DNA from 2 places in the Streptomyces sp. NBC_00704 genome. Region 2 is predicted to be linked to the other one. Evidence: predicted binding sites of a transcription regulator. Region 2 holds the regulator's gene; the other holds the start of a gene.
The links. Region 2 encodes HspR, which represses chaperone genes until heat shock. Its sites were predicted from a motif close to TTGAGNNNNNNNNNCTCAA; they were not measured.
Positions count from the first base shown of each region.

Region 1 (9,338 bases), 1.1 Mb from region 2:
ACCGCGTTGTCGATCAGGTTGGCGACGACCTGGTGGATGCGCTCCGGGTCCGCGTGCGCGGTCAGCTCCGGAGGGGTGACGTCCAGGTGCAGATGGACGTCCGTACGCGTGTGGCTGCCGCCCGATCCCATCGTGGCGCGGGCCGAGGCGACCATGTTGGCCTCCTTCAGCACGCCCGACAGGTACGGCCACACCTCGAAGCGCCGCTTGCGCAGCGGCACCACGCCGTTGTCGAGACGGGACAGGTCCAGGAGGGTCTCCACGAGCCGGCCGAGCCGCTCGGTCTGCTTCAGGGCCGTGCGCATCGTCTCGGTGTCCGCCTCGGCGATGCCGTCGACGACGTTCTCCAGGACGGCGCGCAGACCCGCGATGGGCGTGCGCAGCTCGTGCGAGACGTTGGCCACCAGCTCCTTGCGGTGCCGGTCCTGCGCCTCCAGCTCGTCCGCCATGACGTTGATCGTCTGCGCGAGGTCGCCCAGCTCGTCACGGCGGTTCTCGCTCACCCGGCGGGTGTAGTCGCCGTGCGAGATGGACCGGGCCACCGTGTTCATCTCACCCAGGGGCGCGGTGAGCGAGTGCGCCACGAACTGCGTGATCAGCAGGGTGGCGATCATCGAGAAGACCGTGATGAAGCGCAGCTCCGTCTTGGTGTGCACCGCGATCATCGACAGACCGGTGGTGATCAGCACCGAGATGACGACCAGCGCACCCAGCTTGGTCTTGATCGAGAACGGGCGCAGGCCGCCCCAGGGCGCACCGGCTCCGGGGGCGGGGCTTCTCGGTCCGTCCGCACCGCGGCTCATGGCGTCGGGGTCTCCAGGGCGTAGCCGACGCCGTGCACCGTGCGGATCCGCTCGGCGCCGATCTTCCGCCGCAGCGCCTTGATGTGGCTGTCGACCGTGCGGGTGCCGGAGGCGTCCGCCCAGTCCCACACCTCGGCCAGCAGCTGCTCGCGCGAGAGCACCGCGCGCGGGGTGTTCGCAAGGCACACCAGCAGGTCGAACTCGGTGGGCGTGAGGTGCACGTCCTCCGAGCGCACCCGCACCCGGCGCTGCGCGTGGTCGATCTCCAGCTCGCCGAGCCGCAGGATCCCGCTGCGCGGCGTCGTCGCCGCGATCGCGGCCCGCTCCACCCGGCGCAGCAGCACGTGCACGCGTGCCGCCAGCTCCCGCATCGAGAAGGGCTTGGTCATGTAGTCGTCGGCGCCCACGCCGAGGCCGACCAGCATGTCGGTCTCGTCGTCGCGCGCGGTGAGCATCATGACCGGCACCGGGCGGGCGGCCTGCACGCGACGGCAGACCTCCAGGCCGTCGAAGCCGGGCAGCATGATGTCGAGGATCAGCAGGTCGGGCTGCCAGGCCTCTGCCGTGTCGACGGCCGCCGGACCGTCGCCCGCCGTTTGCACGAGGAATCCCTCGGCGCGCAGGCGGGCCGCGATGGCGTCGACGATCGTCGGGTCGTCCTCGACGACCAGGACGCGCCGCTGCGCGCCCGGAGTCGCCGTCGCCGCGGTGTTGTGTGCGGTGTGTGTCTGCTCCATCGCCCGCCCCTGAGTGTGCTTTCCGGAACCAGTGGGGTGGTCCCTTGATTGCGCATGACTGCGGTTGACGCGTAAATGATCGGCGTCAGGGATGCAGCGTACGGGGAGTCACCGCGGCTTTGCTATCCAGGTCGGACGGCGAGATGCACCACGTCCGGCACGCCTCGGGCAACCGGGATCTCTTCGGTACGCACCCGCTGGAACCCGGCATTCCCCAAGGTTCCCTCGAATTCCGGAGAGGGCCGGGCCGACCACACCGCCAGTGCTCCGCCCGGTCTCAACACCCGCGCGCAGCCCGCGAGTCCGGACGCCGAGTAGAGGCTGTCGTTGCCCTCGGTGACGGTCCAGTCGGGCCCGTTGTCGATGTCCAGGCAGACGGCGTCGAACGTGTCGGATGTCTCATTGACGAAGTCGAGCAGATCCGCTTCGACGATCTTCGTCCGCGGGTCGGCCAGGGCCGGACCGGAGACGGCGGCCAGCGGGCCGCCCCGGTGCCAGTCGATGACGGCGCGCTCGCGCTCCACGACCGTGACGGCGCCCCAGCGGGGGTCGGCGGCGGCGTGCGCGAGGGAGAAGCCGACGCCCAGTCCGCCGATCAGCAGGGCGGGGGCGGGGCGGTCGTCCAGCGCGTCGCGTGCCGCGTCGACGAGCAGCCGCTCCGAGCGGCCGTCCGAAGTGTCCATCAGGAAGCAGCCGTTGGCGATGATCTGGAGCAACTCTCCGTGCCGGCGCAGCACCACCTCGCCGTAGGGGCCCTCGCGGCGGTCCAGGACCTCCGGCGCGTCGGGGATGTCGTACGGGATGGTCATCGGCCCATCCTGGCAGTTCCCCGACCGGTTGTCGGGAGAATTCCGTGCGCCGTGGACGACGTGCCCCGCACGAACCCCCGGCCACCGTACGAGGGATGAGAGAAGAAGCAGGAGAGGGGCGGGAGAAGGAAGGCAGAAGGACGAGAGAAGGCCGGGAGAAATCTCAGAGGTTCCTGTGAATCGGCGCGCACGTGGCGTCGGTCACAGACAGCGGGCGGCCGCGCCGCGAAGGGTGGGGGAAACGGAAGGAGCGCCACTCAGTGGAACGCACGGCCTCCCCCATGAGCCTGCCCCCGCCGGACGCCGGGCCGTCCGACGGCTCCGGGTTCCTGGACGGCATCCCCGCTCAGCGCACCCCGCCGTGCGCCGCGCCGCCCCCCGGGACGAGCGCCGGCCCCGGCCTCGGGCCCCGTCCCCGCTCCCGCCGCCGGATCCCGGTCCCGGTGCCCTTCACCCTGGGCTACGCGGCCGTCCTCGCCGTCACCTCGTATCTCGCGGAGCATCTCGACCCCGCTCTCGTGCACGCCCTGCTCCAGGGCTCCAGCACCGACGTGGCGCATCTGGCGCAGTCGCCGGCGACCGTGCTCGCCGCGAGCGCGCTGTGGGTGGCGGGCGGCTTCGCGTCGCCCTTCACGCTCGCCTTCCTGGTCGTCCTGACCGCGCTGGAGCGGCGCGTCGGCGGCGCCCGCACGGCCGTCGTCTTCCTGCTGGGGCACGTCCTGGCCACCCTCGCGACGGAGGTGCCGGTCGGGCTGGCCGTCCTGGCCGGGCGGCTGCCCGACAGTTCGCTGCACCGCCTCGACTACGGCATCAGCTTCGGCGTCGCCGCCTGCGTGGGCGCGCTCGCGGGCCTGCTGCGGCCATGGCTGGGACTGCCCCTGCTCGCCGCCTTCGGCGCGATGCTGCTCCAGGACCTGCTCGCCTTCACCGACCCCATGACCGGCTGGGGGCACCTGCTCGCGCTGGCGACGGGCGTCGCCCTCCGGCCCCGGGTGCGCCGCTGGGACCTCGCCCGCCCGGCCCCCGCCGCACCCGTCGTGCCGGCCGCCCCCTGACCCCGTCGCCCTTCGCCGCCCCTTCCGCCGCCGCGCGATCGCCGCTCAGGGCGTCCATATGTACGGCGTCATCGTGGTCAGGGCGCGGAAGCCCATCGCGCGCAGCAGGGGCGCGCTGTCGGCCGAGGCGTCCACGTGGACGTACGGGACGCCGCGTTCGGCCGCGAGGGCGAGGCGCGCGGCGACGGACGCCCGGTACAGGCCCCGGCCCCGCCACTCGGGGAGGGTCGCGCCGCCCAGCAGCGTCGCGAAGCGGGTGCCCGGGCGCACCGACAGCCAGGCGGCCGAGATCATCGCGCCGTCCGACTCCGCCGCCAGGACGACGGTGTCGTGCGGGGCGCAGGCGAGCCGCGCGATCAGGTCGTCGCCGAGGCGGCTCAGGTCCAGCCCCCAGACCGCGGACTGCAGCGCCGCGACGGCCCGCAGGCCGGCCTCGGCGGTCACCCGGCGCAGCGTCACGCCCGGCGGCAGCGACGGCCCGGCTCCGGGTGCGTCGGTGTCCGCGACGACGGCGGCCAGGACCGTCTCCGGGCGACCCGGCGCGAAGCCGGCCGCGCGGAGCCGGTCGGGCAGGTCGGCCGGGAGGTCGTGGCCGCGCAGCCGCCATTCCACCGCCTCGCCGCGCGCGCCGAAGAAGTCCCGCTGGCGGACGATCAGCTCGTCCAGCTCCCTGCCGCTCAGCCCCAGCTCGCGGGGCGCGGTCAGCAGGGCCCGCACCGGGCCGGCGACGCGGGTCAGCGGTCCGTCGGGGGCGTGCAGGACCGCGGTGGGCGGCGCGCCCCGCAACTCGGCGTCGTAGGCCGCGAGCAGGGTCTGCGTGATCGGCGCGTCCGTCATGCACGGGGACGCTACGCCACGCCCGGGGGCGACGACGGGCGGTCGCCGTACCCGGCGGGGGCCGTCGCCGTACGGGGCGGCGGACGGTCGTCGTAGGCGCGGCGGACAGTCGCCGTTCCGGGCGGGCGCCGGGTGCCGCGGTGTACGGGCGGCGGGCCGTCGTCGTGTGGACGGGGGGCCGGCCCGGCGGTGTCGCCCTCCCCGCGCCGCGCCCCGCCCCGCCCCGGACCGCTGTCAGTCGTCGTACTGGACGGTGCCGTTCTCGTGCAGGGTCGGGTGGAGTTTCATGGGGCCGTACTCGTCGAGGTCCGACGGGCGGGGCGGTTCGGGGCCGTCCGGGCCCAGGCGGACCATCCGCTCCACGCGGCAGATCCGGAACACCCGGCCCTCCACGCTCGCCTCGTCGGCCCGGCCGGCGCTGCGGAACGCCTCCGCGGCCCGTGCGTACAGGGCCTTCTTGCGCTCGTCGAAGCGGTACAGCATGGCCCACACGCGGGCCATCCCCTCGTACAGCGAACGGCGTGCCTCGTGGGGCGTGGCCGCGAGGGAGCCGCACGGGGTCCAGCCCGACCCGTCCCGTTCGGCCACCGAGAAGCCGACCGGCAGCCGGACCACGTCCGGGTGCGTGCGGGCCGCGCGCGCGGAGTCGGCGCGCACGTCGGCGGGGAACCGCGCCCCCCTGTACACGAAGGCGCGCAGCCCGAGGCACAGGGCGCCCGCCATCGGCCCCTCGTCCCGGTCGGGGTCGAGGGCGAAGCCCACGTCCGGGGACGGGACGGCGCACGGCTCCGCCCACGACGGGTCCAGGGCCTCCGGGTCGGTGGGCCGGGGCGGCTCCAGGCCGTCGTCGCCGGTGCGGGCGAACTCGTCACCGCGCACCACCCGGTAGCGCACCCCCAGCGCCTCCACCTCGTCGGCCGGGGCCCGCTCCAGCACGGCGACGGCCGCCAGCAGGTCGCGCCGGGCGGCCGCATCGCCCGTGCCGTCCTTGGCCAGGAACCACAGGTGCGAGTTGAGCCCGTCCCTGGCCTGCTGGGGCATCCCGTCGGCCACCGGCTTCAGCAGCCGCCAGCACGGCTTCGGCGTCCGCGGGGTCGGCGGGTCCAGTCGGGCGACGCCGAAGACGGGACCGCGCAGCGCGATGTGCGGATAGCGCCGGGACGCCTCCACGGCGTCCGCCTCCGTCACCCAGGCGACCGGGTCGTCCCGGCGGACCAGCTCCGCGTGCAGGGCGTCCAGGCGTCGCTTCCAGTCATCGGTCATACGCGCATTGTGGTCGGGTCGCGAGGCGGTACGGGGCGAATGCCGGAAGTGGGCGGGGTACGGGCAGGGGCGCGAGGGGCGTGTCCCGTCGTGCGGCCCATCGGGGTGCGCCCCCACGGCCGCCGGGCGTCACCCCTGTGCGGCGCCCGTGAACTTCGCGCTGGTCAGCGAGGACTCGACGCGCCACCCCAGGGACTCGTACAGTGCCCGCCCCTGCGGGGTCGCGCCCAGGACGCCGGTGCGGGCGCCCTGCTCGGCCGCCGCACGGTGCAGTGTCCGCATCACGAGGGCGCCCAGTCCGCGCCGGCGGTGGTCGGGGGCGGTCTCCACCTGGTCGACGACCGCCGTGGCGCCGGTCGCGGCGATCTGCCCGCGCGCCGCCAGGGAGCCGTCCGGCGCGGCGACCATCGTGCGCGTGACGCCGCCGCGCGACCAGGTGCGGGTCCGGTAGCCCTCGGGGGCGGCGCCGGGCGGGGCGTCCGGGAGCGGGGCCGTCATCAGGTAGCCGGGCTCGGGGTCGATCCACCAGCCGGGGCCCAGCCACGGCCCGACCACGGCCGGATCGGCGAACGCCTTCAGCCAGACGCCGGCCCCGGTCACCGCGCCCGCGACCTCGCGGACCGTCGCCTCCGTCAGCGCCTCGCCGGTGTCGCCGAACACGTGCCGGGTGACGTGCCCGGCGCCCGCCCCCACGTCGACGGTCCAGCCCCAGGGCGCGGCCGCGGGCGGCGCCGCCCCGCGCGAGACGACCCACCCGTCCACCCAAGCCCGGACGAAACGATCCACGACGACCCCCTGATTCCCCTGAAGACGGCTGCGTAAGTGGCAGAATGGCCATTTGCCTATTACCTCCGACCGTATGGCCCGAGCAGGGCGCCGCAACAGTCTTGATCGCCCACAGCGAACGCCCGGGAACGCGGGGAACATTCGCGGGCTCACGTGCATTGAGTCGGCATAGCTCAACTTGACTGCCGAAGGGGAGATCATGGCATCGACGTCCGCTCCGCTCACCCTGCCCGTACTGCCTCTCGATGACGAGGTCGTGCTCCCCGGCATGGTGGTTCCGCTGGACCTCAACGACACCGATGTGCGCGCCGCGGTCGAGGCCGCACAGGCCGCCACCCGTTCGGAACCGGGCAAGCCGCGCGTCCTGCTGGTGCCACGCGTCGACGGCACCTACGCGAGCACCGGCGTGCTCGGCACCGTCGAGCAGGTCGGCCGGCTGGCCGACGGCGACCCGGGCGCGCTCATCCGCGGCCGCGGCCGCGTGAAGATCGGCGCCGGCACCACCGGCCCCGGCGCCGCGCTGTGGGTGGAGGGGACGACGGTCGACCAGAGCGTCCCCGAACCGCTGCCCGGCCATGTCGCCGAACTCGTCAAGGAGTACAAGGCGCTGGCCACCGCCTGGCTGCGCAAGCGCGGCGCCTGGCAGATCGTCGACCGCGTCCAGGCCATCGACGACGTCTCCGCGCTCGCCGACAACTCCGGCTACTCGCCGTTCCTGACCACCGACCAGAAGGTGGAGCTGCTGGAGACGGCCGACCCGGTGGCCCGCCTGAAGCTCGCCACCCAGCAGCTGCGCGACCACCTCGCCGAACAGGACGTCGCCGAGACCATCGCCAAGGACGTCCAGGAAGGCGTCGACAAGCAGCAGCGCGAGTTCCTGCTGCGCCGCCAGCTCGAAGCCGTCCGCAAGGAACTGCGCGACCTCAACGGCGACGGCAAGGACCCGGCCGAGGAGTCCGACGACTACCGCGCCCGCGTGGAGGCCGCCGACCTGCCCGAGAAGGTCCGCGAGGCCGCCCTCAAGGAGGTCGACAAGCTGGAGCGCTCCAGCGACCAGTCGCCCGAGGGCTCCTGGATCCGCACCTGGCTGGACACCGTCCTCGAACTGCCGTGGAACGAGCGGACCGACGACGGCGCGGCCGCCCACGACATCCGGGGCGCCCGGAGCGTCCTCGACGCCGAGCACGCGGGCCTGGACGACGTGAAGGAGCGCATCACCGAGTACCTGGCCGTGCGCAAGCGCCGCAGCGCCCGCGGCCTCGGGGTCGTCGGCGGCCGGCGCGGCGGCGCGGTGCTGGCCCTCGTCGGCCCGCCCGGCGTCGGCAAGACCTCGCTCGGCGAGTCCGTCGCCCACGCCATGGGCCGCAAGTTCGTCCGCGTCGCCCTCGGCGGCGTCCGCGACGAGGCCGAGATCCGCGGCCACCGCCGCACCTACGTCGGCGCGCTGCCCGGCCGGATCGTGCGGGCGATCAAGGAGGCCGGGTCGATGAACCCGGTGGTCCTGCTCGACGAGATCGACAAGGTGGGCTCCGACTTCCGGGGCGACCCGGCGGCCGCCCTCCTCGAAGTGCTCGACCCGGCGCAGAACCACACCTTCCGCGACCACTACCTGGAGGTCGAGCTCGACCTGTCGGACGTGGTGTTCCTCGCCACCGCCAACGTGCTCGAAGCCATCCCCGAGGCCCTGCTCGACCGCATGGAGCTGGTCCGCCTCGACGGCTACACCGAGGACGAGAAGGTCGTCATCGCCCGTGACCACCTGCTCCCGCGCCAGCTGGAGCGGGCCGGCCTGGACCCGGAGGAGGTCGTGCTGGAGGAGGGCGCGCTGCGCAGGCTGGCCGGCGAGTACACCCGCGAGGCCGGCGTGCGCACCCTGGAGCGGTCCCTCGCCCGGCTGCTGCGCAAGGTCGCGGCCCAGCACGAGCTGGGCGAGCGGGAACTGCCCCTCACCGTCGGCGAGGAGGACCTGCGCGCCCTGATCGGACGGCCGCACCACGTGCCCGAGTCCGCCCAGGACCCGGCCGAGCGCCGGACCGCCGTCCCCGGCGTCGCCACCGGCCTCGCGGTCACCGGCGCCGGCGGCGACGTCCTGTACGTCGAGGCGTCGCTGGCCGACCCGGAGACGGGCGCGGCGGGCCTGACCCTGACCGGCCAGCTCGGCGACGTGATGAAGGAGTCGGCGCAGATCGCGCTCAGCTTCCTGCGCAGCCACGGGGCCGAGCTGGAACTGCCGGTGGGCGACCTCAAGGACCGGGGCGTGCACATCCACTTCCCGGCGGGCGCGGTCCCCAAGGACGGCCCGAGCGCCGGCGTCACCATGACGACGGCCCTCGCGTCCCTGCTGTCCGGCCGGCTCGTCCGCACGGACGTGGCGATGACCGGCGAGGTCTCCCTCACCGGCCGGGTGCTGCCCATCGGCGGGGTGAAGCAGAAGCTGCTGGCCGCGCACCGGGCCGGCGTCACCACCGTGATCATCCCCAAGCGCAACGAGCCCGACCTGGACGACGTCCCCGCGGAGGTGCTGGACAAGCTCGACGTCCACGCCGTCACCGACGTCCGCCAGGTCCTGGAGCTGGCGCTCGCGCCCGCGGTGAACGGCGCGGTGCCGGAGGTTCCCGTGGCGGCGTGACGGACGCCGCGGGACGGCGCGGCCCGGGTCCCGTGAGGGAGGCCCGGGTCTTCGCCGTGCCCGGGACACGGCCCTGGGAAGCGCCGCCGGTCTGTGCCTGGGGAATACTTGAGCGCTGCGCGACCGCGGCGACCGGTGAGATCAGGGGTGCTGACGTGCACGAGGACACGAACGACGACCGACGGCCGTCGCGCGGTGTGGAGCAGGGCGACCGGGAGTTCCTCTCCCTGGAGCGGGAGCTGACGGTGCTGCTGCGCCGCGCCCGCGCCAGCCAGGGGGAGATGGCCCGCGAGGTCCATCCGGACCTGGAGTCCGCCGCCTACGGGCTCCTCGTCCGGCTGGAGGAGTGCGGCCGCCAGCGCGCCACGGAACTCGCCGCCTACATCGGCGTCGGCAAGGCCACCATGTCCCGCCAGTTG
Region 1 covers NZ_CP109000.1:5,477,660-5,486,997, forward strand. The annotation lists gene OG802_RS23950 (HAMP domain-containing sensor histidine kinase) at 1-803, opposite strand, end outside; gene OG802_RS23955 (response regulator transcription factor) at 800-1,540, opposite strand; gene OG802_RS23960 (spermidine synthase) at 1,663-2,349, opposite strand; gene OG802_RS23965 (rhomboid-like protein) at 2,610-3,404, shown strand; gene OG802_RS23970 (GNAT family N-acetyltransferase) at 3,450-4,241, opposite strand; gene OG802_RS23975 (DUF5954 family protein) at 4,476-5,504, opposite strand; gene OG802_RS23980 (GNAT family N-acetyltransferase) at 5,634-6,290, opposite strand; gene lon (endopeptidase La) at 6,490-8,919, shown strand; gene OG802_RS23990 (MarR family winged helix-turn-helix transcriptional regulator) at 9,075-9,338, shown strand, end outside.
Region 1: lon (endopeptidase La) is a predicted target of HspR. The motif match lies at 6,449-6,467, and genes of this name have one in related genera.

Region 2 (9,338 bases):
ACCTGGACGAGAAGCTCACCCGCGCCCAGTTCCAGCAGCTGACGGCCGACCTGCTGGAGCGCTGCAAGACGCCGTTCCACAACGTCATCAAGGACGCCGGCATCAACCTGTCCGAGATCGACCACGTCGTTCTCGTCGGCGGTTCGACCCGTATGCCGGCCGTCGCCGAGCTCGTCAAGGAGCTGACCGGCGGCCAGGACGCCAACAAGGGCGTCAACCCGGACGAGGTCGTCGCCATCGGCGCCGCGCTCCAGGCCGGTGTGCTCAAGGGCGAGGTCAAGGACGTCCTGCTCCTCGACGTGACCCCGCTGTCCCTCGGCATCGAGACCAAGGGCGGCATCATGACCAAGCTGATCGAGCGCAACACCACGATCCCGACGAAGCGTTCGGAGATCTTCACGACGGCCGAGGACAACCAGCCGTCGGTGCAGATCCAGGTCTACCAGGGTGAGCGCGAGATCGCGGCGTACAACAAGAAGCTCGGCATGTTCGAGCTGACCGGCCTTCCGCCGGCCCCGCGCGGCGTCCCGCAGATCGAGGTCGCCTTCGACATCGACGCCAACGGCATCATGCACGTGACCGCCAAGGACCTGGGCACGGGCAAGGAGCAGAAGATGACCGTCACCGGCGGCTCCTCGCTGCCGAAGGACGAGGTCGACCGCATGCGCCAGGAGGCGGAGCAGTACGCGGACGAGGACCACCGCCGCCGCGAGGCCGCCGAGGCCCGCAACCAGGGCGAGCAGCTCGTCTACCAGACGGAGAAGTTCCTCAAGGACAACGAGGACAAGGTCCCCGGCGAGGTCAAGACCGAGGTCGAGGCCGCCGTCGAGGAGCTGAAGGCCGCGCTCAAGGGCGAGGACACCGCCGAGATCCGCACCGCGACCGAGAAGGTCGCCGCGGTCTCGCAGAAGGTCGGCCAGGCCATGTACGCCGACGCCCAGGCGGCCGGCGGCCAGGACGCGGCGGGCGCCGCGGGCGGCGCCGAGGCCCCCAAGGCCGACGACGACGTCGTGGACGCCGAGATCGTGGACGACGAGCGCAAGGACGGTGCCGCGTGACGGAGGAGACCCCGGGCTTCGAGGAGAAGCCCGACGTCCCCTCCGGCGCCACCCCTGAAGACGCCGAGCCGAAGACCGCCCCCTCCGCCTCGGCGGACGGGGCGGCCCCGGCAGGGGACGAGAACCAGACAGCGGCTCTGGTGGCCCAGTTGGACCAGGCCCGCAAGGCGCTCGACGAGCGCACCGCGGACCTCCAGCGCCTCCAGGCCGAGTTCCAGAACTACCGCCGCCGGGTCGAGCGCGACCGGATCGCGGTCAAGGAGATCGCCGTCGCGAACCTCCTGACCGAACTCCTTCCCGTGCTCGACGACATCGGCCGCGCGCGGGAGCACGGCGAACTCGTCGGCGGCTTCAAGTCCGTCGCCGAGTCGCTGGAGACCGTCGCGGCGAAGATGGGCCTTCAGCAGTTCGGCAAGGAGGGCGAGCCCTTCGACCCGACGATCCACGAGGCCCTGATGCACAGCTACGCGCCGGACGTCACCGAGACGACGTGCGTGGCGATTCTGCAGCCGGGGTACCGGATCGGCGAACGCACCATCCGCCCCGCGCGGGTGGCCGTCGCCGAACCGCAGCCCGGCGCGCAGCCCGCGAAGGCCGACTCGGAAACGGGCGCGGCCTCCGCGGAGGCGGCGGACGACAAGGAGAGCGGTGGCCCGGACGAGGGCTGAGCTCGAGACGGCCGGTGCGCCGGCCGTCATGACGACGCGAGAGGAGGGACGTCGGGGATGAGCACCAAGGACTTCATCGAGAAGGACTTCTACAAGGTCCTCGGCGTCCCCAAGGACGCCACCGAGGCCGAGATCAAGAAGGCTTACCGGAAGCTCGCTCGCGAGTACCACCCGGACGCCAACAAGGGCAACGCCAAGGCGGAGGAGCGCTTCAAGGAGATCTCCGAGGCGAACGACGTCCTCGGCGACCCCAAGAAGCGCAAGGAGTACGACGAGGCACGCGCCCTCTTCGGCAACGGCGGCTTCCGCCCGGGCCCGGGCGCCGGCGGCTCCTTCAACTTCGACCTGGGTGACCTCTTCGGAGGCGGCGCCCCGGGCGGCGGCGGCGCCTCCGGCGGGTTCGGCGGCGGCATCGGGGACGTCTTCGGCGGCCTGTTCAACCGCGGCGGGACGGGCACCACCCGCACCCAGCCGCGGCGCGGCCAGGACATCGACACCGAGGTCACCCTGACCTTCACGGAGGCCATCGAGGGCGCCACGGTCCCGCTGCGGATGTCCTCGCAGTCCCCGTGCAAGGCCTGTTCGGGCACCGGCGACAAGAACGGCACCCCGCGCGTGTGCCCGACCTGCGTCGGCACCGGCCAGGTCGCGCGCGGCTCGGGCGGCGGCTTCTCGCTGACCGACCCGTGCCCCGACTGCAAGGGCCGCGGCCTGATCGCCGAGCACCCGTGCCTGGACTGCAAGGGCAGCGGCCGCGCCAAGTCGTCCCGGACCATGCAGGTCCGCATCCCGGCGGGGGTCACGGACGGCCAGCGCATCCGGCTGCGCGGCAAGGGCGCGCCGGGCGAGCGCGGCGGCCCCTCGGGCGATCTGTACGTCGTGGTCCACGTGGGCGCCCACCCGGTGTTCGGCCGCAAGGACGACAACCTGACGGTGACCGTGCCGGTGACGTTCACCGAGGCGGCCCTGGGCGGCGAGATCAGGGTTCCGACGCTCGGCGGACCGTCGTTGACGCTGAAGCTGCCGCCCGGCACCCCCAACGGCCGTACCATGCGGGCGCGGGGCAAGGGCGCGGTCCGCAAGGACGGCACGCGCGGCGACCTTCTGGTCACCGTCGAGGTGAGTGTTCCGAAGGACCTGTCGGGGAAGGCTCGTGACGCGCTGGAGGCGTATCGCGAGGCGACCGTGGACGAGGATCCGCGGGCGGAGCTGTTCGAGGCCGCGAAGGGAGCATGAGAGTGATGGACGGCCGTCGACGTAACCCGTATGAACTGACCGAGGAAACCCCGGTCTACGTCATCTCGGTGGCGGCCCAGCTCTCCGGCCTGCACCCGCAGACGCTGCGCCAGTACGACCGTCTGGGCCTCGTCTCCCCCGACCGCACCCCCGGCCGGGGCCGGCGCTACTCGGCCCGCGACATCGAACTGCTGCGCACAGTGCAGCAGTTGTCGCAGGACGAGGGCATCAACCTGGCCGGCATCAAGCGGATCATCGAGCTGGAGAACCAGGTGGCCGCGCTCCAGGCCCGGGCGGCCGAGTTGCAGGCGGCGCTGGACGGCGCGGCGGCGGCCATGCGGCAACGCGAGGCCGCGGTGCACGCCTCCTACCGGCGCGACCTGGTGCCGTATCAGGAGATGCAGCAGACCAGCGCGTTGGTGGTCTGGCGGCCCAAGCGGCAGCAGGCCTCGGACTGACGGGGGCCGCACGGGCCCGAGCGGGGACCGAGTGGAACGAGTTCAACAGTGAGGGCCCGGAGACATCGTCTCCGGGCCTTTCCCGCGCTCCGGCGGGCTGGTGCGGTCCGGTCGCGTTCACCGGGCCGGCCCCACCGAGGACCGCCTGCCCCGGAGCGGCCACGCCGGGATCAGTCGCCGATGCCGACGTCCGGACCCGGGCGCTCGTGGCCCGGCGGCTGTGGCGGCTGGTGCTGGGCAGTGGCGGGCGGTCGGCCGGGGCCGCCCGGCGCGACGCCCATCTGCCAGAGGTGGCGAACACCACAAGCTGCGCAATGCCGTCGCCTATGCCCTCGCGGCGTTCGAGGAGATCCCCAAATTCATTCCGGCCGGCGAGGACGCCGTCCCGGAGTCCGCTTTCACCTCCGAAGCGGGCAGGGCGCGTTATCGGCGCGAACCGCGCAAGTTCGAACGCGGCATTCTGGAGATGAACGTCAGGAGGGCCCGGGCGGTGCTCGCCGGCATCGACGAGGTCGGCGGCCGGCCCGGAGGCGCGTCTTCCGGGCGGTGACGCACGCACGGGCCGGCGGACGGGACGAGGGCAGGGGGCCGGGGGCGACCTCGGCCGGTCGGGCGGGATCAGCCGGAGCCCTCCGGCGCGGACACCCCCTCGGCGGCCGTCACCCAGGGGCCCCCGGCTGCTGACCGGGCCAGTTCGCGGGTGGGCCCTGGGTCCAGCCGCCGGGCTGTTGCGGTTGTCCCTGGGACGGCCACTGCTGAGGCGTCGGAGGCCGGCCGCCGGGGTTGTAGGGCTGCTGGGGTGCCGTCGGGAACGGCTGCTGGGGCGCGGGTGCGTACGGCTGGTGAGGCGGCGAGGTCTGCGGGGCGGGTGCGTGGTGCTGCTGCGGAGCGGGGGCGTGCCCCTGGTGAGGCGCGAAGGGCTGCGACGGCGGGAACGGCGCGGCCGGCGCCGGGTCGACGTACGGCAGGGGCGCCATGCTGACCCGGTCCAGGAAGACGATGTTGGGGTTGCAGTCGGCCGGGTGCACCAGGACACCGCCCCCGGCGCGGCGTTCGACGACCAGCAGGCTGAACTCGGCCAGCGCCTGGAGCTGCGTCGGCTCGAGCACGTACTCGTAGACGCGCTGGCGTCCGGTCGCGAGGCTCGTGCTGTCGCTGTCGCCGGTGGTGTGGGTCGTGGACTCGTTGGTGGAGTGCGTGACGCTGGTGGAGGTGCCGGTCGTCTCGCTGTAGCTGCCGCCGGAGTTGGTGGAGGAGGACGACGAGAAGGGGCTGTCGCCGCCCTGGTAGCCGGTGGAGCCGCTCCTGCCCCAGTTGTGTCCGCGGGTGACGGACTCGCTGTGGGTCGTGCCCCTGCTGACGGAGGAGCCGATCGCCCTGGCGACGGAGGTGTTGACGGTCCTGCCCGCGGTGTCCGTCAGCGAGTGCAGCACGAAGGAGTGCTCGCGGCCGATGAAGTCCGCCGCGACATTGGCCTCCTGGTGGTTGCCGAGCTTCATGAAGGCGACGGTCCCGCCGCCGATCATCTGCTCGGCCGCGTCCCTCAAGTGCGGGTGCAGCAGGACCAGTTGGGCCCCGCGGTGCTCGCAGACCTGCGCCAGCCGCTCCAGGTGGCGTCGCTGCGGGCCCTGCTCGCCGAGGGCCACGAGGACGCACGGCGCACTCTCCCGGAACGAGGACAGCCGCCGCATCACGCTCTGGACGGCCAGGTCGGCCAGCAGCTCCGTGCTCGCCGAGCCCGCGCCGATGTCCAGGGCGAAACAGGTCAGATAGCCGGGGCCGCGGCCCTCACGGGCGGCGCCCAGCGCCTCCAGCGGGTGCATGAAGGACACCAGGCGGAAGAGGCTGTCCCGCACCTGGTCCTTGTTCTTGTCGGTGAGCAGGTCGTCCGCGATCCGGTTGCGTTCGTCCCGGCTGAGGCGCTTGGTGTCGTCGGTCTCGCCCATCAGGACGCGCAGCCCCGCGCTCAGCCGTGCCACGGAGACGTCCTCGCCGAGGGCGCCGCACAGCTGGGTGAGAATGCGGGTGTCGACGGCGCGCTCGGCGCGGCCGGCCTCGGGATCGTCCCCGTGGACCGCCTCGACGAGCGCGTGCACCAGCTCGTGCGGCGCCAGCCCCTCGACGACGCTGCTCTCGGCCATCCGGCTGGGCAGCAGCTGGACGTCGACGGGCACGCCGGCGTCCTCGGCGAGGACGGACAGTTCCCTGCACACGAGGGCCTGCGTCAGGTCGACCACGATCACCGGCCGCTCCGGGAGGGTGGAGGCGCCGAAAACGGTCAGGAAGCCCTCGCGGCCGCGCTGGCTGCCGCCGAAGACGTCCAGTCGCCGGGTGTCGGGGCCGACGGGCAGCGCGCCCCAGGCGTCGAGGCCGCGCACCCACTGCTCCTGCCCGCTGTCATGGTGCTGCCGACGCTGGTGCCACAGCTGCCAGGAGGACCGGAACCGCTCTTCCAGGGCACCCTGGTGAGCCGTGAGATCACCGGCGGCGGAGTCGAGCCGCTGTGCGGCGAGGCCCATCCGGGCCAGGGCGACGACGATCGCCACGACGCCGAGGACTGCCATGACGGGGCCGGCGAAGTAGCTCAACAGGAAGCAGACCGCCGCGACCCCGCCGCCGATCTTGACGGCGGAGCCACGTCGGTCCTCGTGGTCGAGGCGCGCGGCCGTCGCCCGGTTCTCGTACCCGACCGCCACCTGCTCCCGCTGCGGTTCGGGCTCGGCGAACGGCCGGCGCAGCGACTCGGGGTCGCGGTAGACCCAGCCGAGGCGCTGCCCCGCGTCGAAGAGGCGCAGACAGCGGCCGAGCTGTCCGGTCCCGGTGCTTTCGACAGTCATACGTGAGGCTCCCGGCCGGTCAGGCGACGAAGGTCTCGAGCGCGCGTATGCGCTGGTGGAGCGGCGGATGCGAGGACATGAGCCGGGCGACGGGGCCCTGCTTGCCGTCCGCGTCGTCGTGCCCCTCCGCCTGCCAGCCGGTGAACACGGTGAGCAGCAGGGGCCCGTACCCGAGCTGTCCCGCGAACCGGTCGGCGCGCAGTTCGCCCTGCCGGCCGGCCCAGGCGAGCAGGAACGGGATCGCGTAGAGCGCGGCGGCGGGCGGGAAGGCGAGGAAGGTCGCTATGGCGAGACCGCCGAAGACCAGGACGAAGACGCCGGCCGCCAGGCAGGAGAGCTCGGCGGTGAAGAAGAACAGGAAGCCCGTCACGATCTTCACGACGAGCATGAACGCCCGGACCGGCATGGCGTACCAGAAGCCGAGCAGACCGGACCAGGCGTGGCCGCCGACGTGGTGGCCCAGCTCATGGGCCATCACGGCCGACAGCCGATCGGGCGGCAGCTGTCGCATCGCTCCGCGCGTCACGCTGACGATGTGCCCGGCGGCGGCGGAGGCGTTGAGCTCGTCCGAGTCCTCCATCCACAGGTCGTACGTGGCGCCGTCGATACCGGCCCGGCGCGTGACGTCGTCCCAGATGGGCTGCAGGACGGCCAGTTCGGCGGCGGTGGGGGGCCGCATCTTGAACCACAGCCGGGCCAGGCGGCCTTCGGTCGGTCGGTGGAAGACCAGGGCGCCGGACGCCAGCCAGGCGACGATGAAGGCGATGTCCAGGCCGCTCGGCAGCACGCGTGAGATGAGCCAGATCACCAGCAGACTGCCCAGGAACAGGGGCACGTTGAGCAGCAGCGTGGTGACGGACGTGGAGTCGGCGCCGCGGTTCACCTGAGGGTGACCGGGGACGTGGGGTGCGGCCGGCGTGTACGTGGACTGCTGCTGCGGATACGCCAACTGCGGTGCCTGCGGCGGTGCTTGCGGCGGTGCCTGCTGCGGATACTGCTGCGGCGCGAACGGTTGCTGCGGCGGCTGTTGGTGCCCGTACGGGGGCTGGTGTCCGTACGGGGCCTGGTACGTGTAGGGGGGCTGCTGTGCGTACGGGACCTGCTGCCCGTACGGGGGCTGCTGCCCGTACGGGGCTTGGTGTCCGTAGGGGGGCTGCTGTGCGTACGGAGGCTGCTGCCCGTAAGGGGGCTGCTGGGGCGCGTACTGCGGCTGATGGCCCGGCGCGAACTGTTGCGGGTGGGCGCCAGGCTGGTGTGGCGGCTGCTGGTACGGCGGTTGCTGGTGATGCGGCGGGGGCGGCGGCGCGGCCTGGTACGGCGGCTGCTGCACTGGCGGCGCGGCCTGGTACGGCGGCTGGTGAGGGGGCGCGGCCTGGTAAGGCAGCTGCTGCGGGGGGACCGGCGGAGCCGCCTGGCCCGGCTGGCCCGGCGGAACCGGCTGGCCCGGCGGCCCGGGCGGGTAGGCCGGGTTCTGCGGCGGGGCGGACTGGCCTTCGGGATGGGCCGGGTCGCCGTGCCCGTACGGGTCCTGCGGCCGGTGAGGGTCAACGGGATCGGTCATATGAGTTCGCCCTGAGGGAGATGGGCGCCGTGCGGGCGCTCACATGTGGACAGGTGAGAGATGACCGTCCCAAGGGCGGCAGAAAAGACGCCTCTGATGATGGAACTCGCCCCCGTGTCCGCCGAAGCGGAAGTCAGTCATTGATCAGCAGCCGACACATGGTCCCTGAATCAATCCCCCAAGTCCACCTAATTCCAAGGGAGGTGACATTACGGTTGCAAGGCTTGGCCGGTCATGACCCGGCATCTAGGGTGGTGCCGCAAGATCGACAACGGGGGGACGTTGCCCATCACACCGCATGCCCACCCGCCTGCCCGGGTGGGCCGTTCCGTTCTCCGCGGCGAACGCGTCACGCGACGGACCGCGCACATATGACGGCCGCCCCACCCGGCGCGAGCGCGTGGCACCGCTTCGCGGGCCTGGAGGCCGCGCTGCTGCGTGAGGTCCCGCGGCAGCGGCCGTCCGAGGACCGGCCCGCCGGCGGCGAGGACGAATTGCGGGCGCAGCGTCTGGCCGCCCTGGTCTCCGCCCACCACGTCCCGCACCCGCACGACCCGACGGGCGGCGCGGTGCTCGTCGGCTGGGCGCGCAGAGCGGCCGACGGTCCTCTCGACGTCTTCGTCGGCGGCAGTGCCCTGCTGGGCGGCCGCACCGACGAGGCCGACGGGGCGGTGTCCCTGCTGCGGCTGCCCGCGGGCGCGCGCGGGGTGCGACAGCCGACGGGTACGCCGGCCGCCGTGATGGGCGCCTTCCCCTGCTGGAGCGCGGTCGCCGCGGTGACCGACGGACTGCTGGTCGACGACGAGCCGAGGCCGGCGAGCACGGGAGCGGCCCTCCAGCGGCCCACGCTGGAGGACTGTCTGCTCGGCGTGTGGCAGGAACCGTTCGCCTGGCTGGTGTTCGCCGAGCCGGTGCCGGCCGCGGAGCTCGACGAACTCACCGGTGACGTGGCCGACGAGCGGCGCCGGGCACAGGCCAAGGCGGAGGGATCGCCCGAGTACGCCATCGCCGCGACCCGGCTGGAGCGCCGCCACAGGGAGCTGGCCAAGGCGTCGGCCACCGGGCTGTGGCGCATACGTCTGCTGGCGGGCGGCCGGACGCCCGAGGAGGCGACCCGGGTGGCGGCGCTGCTGTGCGCCTCGGCGGACCTCGAGGGACTGCCGTACGCGCTGCGCCCGACCGGGCGGGTGGGCGACCTCGCCACCGCCCTCGGCGGTGTCCTGCCGGCACCGCAGGAGCACCCCTTCCACGCCGGTTCCGATCTGCTCGCGGCCCTCGCCCGGCCCCCTGCCCGGGAGATCCCCGGCGTACGGTTCGCCCTGCGGCCGGAGTTCGACGTCAGTCCCGAGACCGCGGCCCGTCCGGCGTCGCCCGGGGCTCCTCCGGTCCGGCTCGGCTCGGTGCTGGACCGCAACCGCAGCCCCGTCGGCGACCTCGAACTGGCCCGCTCCACCCTCAACCGGCATACGTTCGTGTGCGGGGCGACCGGCGGCGGAAAGTCGCAGACCGTGCGCGGGCTG
Region 2 covers NZ_CP109000.1:4,335,173-4,344,510, forward strand. The annotation lists gene dnaK (molecular chaperone DnaK) at 1-1,058, shown strand, start outside; gene grpE (nucleotide exchange factor GrpE) at 1,055-1,726, shown strand; gene dnaJ (molecular chaperone DnaJ) at 1,784-2,962, shown strand; gene OG802_RS18980 (heat shock protein transcriptional repressor HspR) at 2,968-3,420, shown strand; gene OG802_RS18985 (hypothetical protein) at 3,641-3,970, shown strand; gene OG802_RS18990 (proline-rich domain-containing protein) at 4,080-6,257, opposite strand; gene OG802_RS18995 (M48 family metalloprotease) at 6,277-7,206, opposite strand; gene OG802_RS19000 (hypothetical protein) at 7,228-7,833, shown strand; gene OG802_RS19005 (ATP-binding protein) at 8,190-9,338, shown strand, end outside.